Linked DNA regions of Flocculibacter collagenilyticus. The protein of the gene in region 1 interacts with the protein of each later gene in a pairwise test. Links are inferred from orthologs where the notes say so. Each region holds a gene or a part of one and is shown in the gene's direction. Other genes may lie near its edges.

Evidence for each region.
Region 2: the proteins of hflC (region 1) and ftsH interact in binary tests that used the Escherichia coli proteins (3 or more experiments, as listed by UniProt). The link is inferred for Flocculibacter collagenilyticus from one-to-one orthologs.

The regions. Positions count from the first base shown.
Region 1 is NZ_CP059888.1:873,390-876,471, forward strand. What follows is about bases 334-3,082. They hold hflC (protease modulator HflC), read left to right. Parts: upstream 334-1,143; coding sequence 1,144-2,022; downstream 2,023-3,082. Other genes in these bases: hflK (FtsH protease activity modulator HflK), read left to right, coding at 334-1,140; HUU81_RS03790 (adenylosuccinate synthase), read left to right, coding at 2,264-3,082. Also shown: more of hflK, read left to right, coding at 1-333.
Region 2 is NZ_CP059888.1:2,726,811-2,730,073, reverse strand. The notes cover bases 305-3,234. They hold ftsH (ATP-dependent zinc metalloprotease FtsH), read left to right. Parts: upstream 305-773; coding sequence 774-2,696; downstream 2,697-3,234. Other genes in these bases: folP (dihydropteroate synthase), read left to right, coding at 2,763-3,234; rlmE (23S rRNA (uridine(2552)-2'-O)-methyltransferase RlmE), read left to right, coding at 305-704. In the rest of the region: more of rlmE, read left to right, coding at 75-304; more of folP, read left to right, coding at 3,235-3,263. UniProt on the Escherichia coli protein: Acts as a processive, ATP-dependent zinc metallopeptidase for both cytoplasmic and membrane proteins. Plays a role in the quality control of integral membrane proteins.

The DNA.
Region 1 (3,082 bases):
GATAATGATCCGTGGAAACAAAAAGGCGGACGTGATCAGGGGCCACCGGATTTAGATCAATTTTTTAAAGAGCTAAGTGATAAATTTGGCGGTTTATTTGGCGGCGGTGGTAAGGGCGGTCAGTCTGGTTCTAGCCCTGCAACGTCTATTGGCTTAACGCTAATTATCGTTATCGCTTTATTGGTATGGTTTATTAGCGGCTTCTACTCAATCAAAGAAGCTGAGAAAGGACTTGTGTTAAGGTTCGGCCAATTTTACGAAATTAAGGAGCCGGGCTTAAGATGGAACCCTCCATTTATTGATGAAGTATTTAACGTTGACGTACAAACCATTCGTACACTACCAGCGTCTGGCTTTATGCTAACGGAAGACGAAAACGTGGTACGTGTTGAATTTGAAGTGCAGTACCGTGTGGTAGACCCGCGTAACTATAAATTTAGCGTGACTAATGCTGATGAAAGTTTGCGTGAAGCAATGGATAGCGCACTTCGTTATGTTGTCGGACATTCAAAGATGGATGCCATTTTAACTTCAGGCCGTGAAGATGTGAGACAAAAAACGTGGCAGGAAATTGAAAAAATCATTGAGCCTTATAATTTAGGTATTACGATTTCTGATGTTAACTTTAAAGATGCCCGTCCTCCAGAAGAAGTAAAAGCGGCATTTGATGATGCAATTTCTGCGCAAGAAGATGAAGAACGTTTTATTCGTGAAGCTGAAGCCTATGCGAGAGAAATTGAACCTGCTGCTCGTGGTCGTGTGAATCGTATGAATCAAGAAGCGCAAGCTTATAAGCAGCGTGTATTACTCGAAGCACAAGGTGAAGTGGCTAAGTTTGAAAAGTTGCTACCAGAGTATGAGGCAGCTCCGCAAGTAACGCGCCAACGCCTATATCTCGACGCGATGGAAGCTGTGTTCAGTGCGACATCTAAAGTTATTGTAGATGTGGAAGGTGGGGGTAACATGATGTACCTTCCGTTAGACAAGATTATGCAAAATCAAAATAGAGCATCATCAAACCCTAAAAAAGCCGACGTACAGTCAATAAGAGATACAGTCACAACGAATAATACCCAATCATCGTCTAACCAGACGAAGGTAGGTGTACGTTCAGATAGAACACGTAGTGGGAGAAACTAAGCCATGAAGAATTTTTCAATTGCAGCAGTTATTGCTTTAATCATTCTTGGTATCTCATCTTTATTTGTTGTTCAAGAAGGGCAGCGCGGAATTGTTATTCAATTCGGTAAAGTGAAGCGTGATAGTAACGACAATACAGTGGTGTACGAGCCAGGTATTCATTTTAAATTGCCATTTATTGAGCAAGTTAAAAAGCTAGATGCACGTATTCAAACATTGGACGATGCTCCAGACCGTTTCGTAACAGGTGAGAAAAAAGACTTAATGGTTGACTCGTATGTTAAATGGCGCATTTCGGATTTTGCCACTTATTACTTATCAACTGGCGGAAATAAAGCGCAAGCCGAGTCTCTACTTAAACAAAAAGTTAATAATGGATTAAGAACAGAGTTTGGTAACAGAACAATACAAGAGATTGTTTCTGGTGAGCGCGATGAACTAATGAGCCAAGCAATGGAAGCAGCTAAAAGTTCTGATGACATAGGTATTAGCATTGTTGATGTGCGCGTAAAGCAGATAAATTTACCACTTGAAGTCAGTAACTCTATCTTCCAGCGTATGCGTGCAGAGCGTACCGCTGTAGCAAAAGAGCACCGTTCTCAAGGTCAAGAAAAAGCAGAAATTATTCGTGCTGATGTTGATGCTCGTGTAACTGTGATGTTGGCTGATGCTGAGCGTAAAGCATTAACCCTTCGTGGTGAAGGTGATGCAAATGCAGCTAAAATATATGCTGAAACTTACTCAAAAAATCCTGACTTTTATGCGTTTATTCGCAGTCTAGATTCATATAAGAAAAGTTTTGACAGCAAATCGGATGTACTTATTGTACAACCAGATAGCGACTTTTTCCGTTTTATGAAAGATAGCAAAGGCGGTAAATAAGCAAGCGTTTAACCTAATAAGGCCTCAGTCGAGGCCTTATTACTTACCTCCCAATCACTTGACGCTTGTCATTTCCCTCTACCTGTTTTGGGTATTTATTTCTTAACGCTTCATACCTATTCATTTTATTGAACCGCTGTAAAAATATGCAATAAACGGGTGAACATTTAGCTCGAAATTTGTTAGAATCCACGCCTAATTTTTTCTAAGCATAATTGCTTGTGATAATAGTGGCGAAACAATGGGTAAAAACGTCGTTGTACTAGGCACCCAATGGGGTGACGAAGGTAAAGGTAAAGTTGTTGATCTTTTAACAGATAAGGCTTCTTATGTTGTTCGTTATCAAGGAGGTCACAACGCTGGCCACACCTTAGTAATTAACGGTGAGAAGACAGTTCTACATTTAATCCCATCTGGTATTTTACGTGACAATGTAAAATGCATTATTGGTAACGGGGTTGTATTATCTCCTGATGCGCTAATGACTGAAATGACGATGCTTAAAGAGCGCGGTGTTCCAGTACAAGAACGTTTATTTATTAGCGAAGCGTGTCCATTAATCCTTCCATTTCATATTGCACTAGACGTGGCTCGCGAAGAAGCGCGCGGTGCAAAAGCGATTGGTACAACGGGACGCGGAATTGGTCCTGCGTATGAAGATAAGGTTGCACGCCGTGGTTTACGTGTGGGTGATCTATTTAATCCAACATTGTTTGCCGAGAAACTCAAAGAAGTACTCGACTATCACAACTTTATGCTGACTGATTACTATAAAGTTGAAGCGGTTGATTATCAAAAGACGCTGGATGACGCTTTAGCAATTGCCGATTTATTGAAGTCAATGGTAGTAGATGTTACTGACGTGCTAGACAAAGCGCGTAAGAATGGTGAGTCCATTTTATTTGAAGGTGCGCAAGGTACACTACTTGATATCGACCATGGCACTTACCCGTATGTAACGTCTTCAAATACCACTGCAGGTGGTGTTGCTACAGGGGCAGGTTTTGGACCACGTCATTTAGACTATATTTTAGGTATTGTGAAAGCATACACAACACGT
Region 2 (3,263 bases), 1.9 Mb from region 1 along the record:
CTCGTAGACGGGTCTTGAATTGCGCGTATTCTAACGCCATTTAGACATCATTACTAACTTAAGTTTGGTTTTAAATGACAAAAAAGAAGCACACACCCAGCAGTAAACGCTGGTTGACAGAACATTTTGATGACCATTATGTACAAGAAGCAAAAAAACGAGGGCTTCGTTCTCGTGCTGTATTCAAATTGGAAGAGTTACAGCAAAAAGATAAACTTCTGAAACAAGGCATGACGGTTGTTGATCTAGGCGCTGCACCAGGTGGGTGGTCACAGTTAGCGACAGAGCTAGTAGGTATGGAAGGGCATGTTATTGCCTGTGATATTTTATCAATGGACCCGATCGCGGGCGTTGATTTTCTACAAGGTGACTTTCGCGAAGAAGCGGTATTAGATGCATTACTTGCGCGCATTGGCGGCAAAAATGTAGATGTGGTTTTATCTGATATGGCACCAAATATGAGCGGCACGGGTGGGGTTGATCAACCTCGAGCCATGTATTTAGTTGAGCTTGCACTTGATATGTGTAGTCACGTTTTGAAGAAAAATGGCAGTTTTGCTGTTAAAGTATTTCAGGGTGAAGGCTTTGATGAGTATATGAAACAAGTTAAAGAAGTGTTTAAAGTTGTTAAAACAAGAAAACCTGATTCTTCGCGTGCACGTTCAAGAGAAGTTTATATAGTAGCTACTGGATACAAGTTGTAGTAAATTACGTATTTGTTGAACATGTAATAAATTTAAAAGAACCCCCAATTTAGGAAAGAGGTTATTACCTTGAGTGATATGGCAAAAAATTTAATACTCTGGTTAGTGATAGCAGTTGTTTTGATGTCGGTGTTCCAGAGTTTTAGTCCAAGCGACTCCTCTGACAGGCAAGCGAGCTATACGAAGTTTCTGCAAGAGGTGAATCAAGGCCTCATTCGTGAAGTTAAAATTTCACGAGATGGAAAGATCACAGGAATAAAGCGCAGCGGCGAACGATTTGATACTTTTATTCCAACCCAATATGATCCTGACTTACTGAATGATTTATATAAACAGGGGGTTGAGACAACGGGCGAACCACCTGAAGAGCCAAGTATTTTAGCGTCTATCTTTATTTCATGGTTCCCAATGTTACTGCTTATTGGTGTATGGATTTTCTTCATGCGTCAAATGCAAGGCGGTGGCGGAAAAGGCGCGATGTCTTTCGGTAAGAGTAAAGCGCGCTTAATGAGTGAAGACCAAATTAAAACTACTTTTGTTGATGTGGCAGGGTGTGACGAAGCAAAAGAAGAAGTGCAAGAGCTTGTTGATTATCTTAAAGAACCTTCTAAATTCCAAAAGCTGGGCGGTAAAATTCCTAAAGGTGTACTAATGGTAGGCCCACCAGGAACAGGTAAAACGTTATTAGCGAAAGCGATTGCAGGTGAAGCAAAAGTACCTTTCTTTACAATTTCTGGTTCAGATTTTGTGGAAATGTTTGTCGGTGTAGGTGCTTCACGTGTTCGTGATATGTTCGAACAAGCGAAAAAAGCTGCACCATGTATTATTTTCATTGATGAAATAGATGCGGTAGGTCGTCAACGTGGTGCAGGTTTAGGTGGTGGTCACGATGAACGTGAGCAGACATTAAACCAAATGCTAGTTGAAATGGATGGTTTTGAAGGTAATGAGGGTATTATTGTTATTGCTGCAACTAACCGTCCTGATGTGTTAGACCCTGCGTTATTACGTCCAGGTCGTTTTGACCGTCAAGTAACCGTTGGCTTACCTGATGTACGTGGCCGTGAACAGATTTTAAAAGTGCATATGCGTAAAGTGCCATTAGGCGACGATGTTAAGGCGTCGGTAATTGCACGTGGTACACCAGGATTTTCAGGTGCTGATTTAGCCAACCTTGTTAATGAAGCTGCATTATTTGCTGCACGCTCAAACCGCCGTGTTGTTTCGATGGAAGAGTTTGATAAAGCAAAAGATAAAATTATGATGGGCGCTGAACGTAAGTCGATGGTGATGAACGAATCAGAAAAAGAAATGACTGCCTATCATGAAGCTGGACATGCCATTGTTGGCCGTATGGTTCCTGATCATGATCCTGTATACAAAGTATCAATTATTCCTCGTGGTCGCGCACTGGGTGTTACCATGTATTTACCAGAGCAAGATCGCGTCAGTCATTCAAAACAGCATTTAGAAAGTATGTTATCTAGCCTATATGGTGGTCGTATCGCTGAAGCTGTTATTTACGGTGCTGATAAAGTAACCACTGGTGCTTCTAATGATATTGAACGTGCAACTGAAATAGCGCGTAAAATGGTAACTCAGTGGGGTCTTTCAGACTCGATGGGACCAATGCTATATGCAGATGAAGAAGGCGAAGTGTTTTTAGGCCGTACAGCATCTAAGTCTAAATCAATGTCTGATGATACGGCAAAACAAATTGATGCAGAAATTAGAATGATAATCGATCGTAATTATCAGCGTGCAGAAACTATCTTGAATGAAAATATGGATATTCTTCATTCAATGAAAGATGCGTTAATGAAATATGAAACGATTGATGCGAAACAAATCGATCAATTAATGGAAAGAAAGCCTGTTTCTTCGCCGGAAGGATGGGATGATAATGACAAAGGTGCAGGTACGCCTTCAGCGCAGTCTGAAGATGAGTCTGAGCCAGGTGATTTGGATACCAATGGTAAGTCAGTTCACTAAATCTTAAATAACATTACTCTTTTAAAAGCCTCAGTGCAGTCATGCCCTGAGGCTTTCTTATATTTTATGAAGCAAATACATTTCAAAAACAAACAATTGAATTTATCCTCTCCAGTTGTGATGGGGATTTTAAATGTCACTCCAGATTCATTCTCTGATGGTGGCCAACACAATACAGTTGAGCTAGCAGTGAAACATGCAAAACGAATGCTAGAAGAAGGTGCTGAAGTTATTGATATTGGTGGTGAGTCAACTCGCCCAGGAGCACCAGCTGTTTCTCTTGAGGATGAATTAAAGCGAGTTATCCCTGTTATCGAAATACTTAAAAGAGAGTGTGACTGTATTATATCGATTGATACCAGCAAACCAGAAGTAATGAAAGCGGCGATCGATGCAGGTGCCGATATGATTAACGACGTATGCGGATTGCAGCTTGACGGTGCTAAGGAGATGGCTGCTGAATTGGCTGTGCCTGTTTGCATCATGCATATGCAAGGTACGCCCAGAACAATGCAAAAAGCGCCGCAGTATGAAGATGTCACAAGGGATATTATTCGTTTTTTTAAA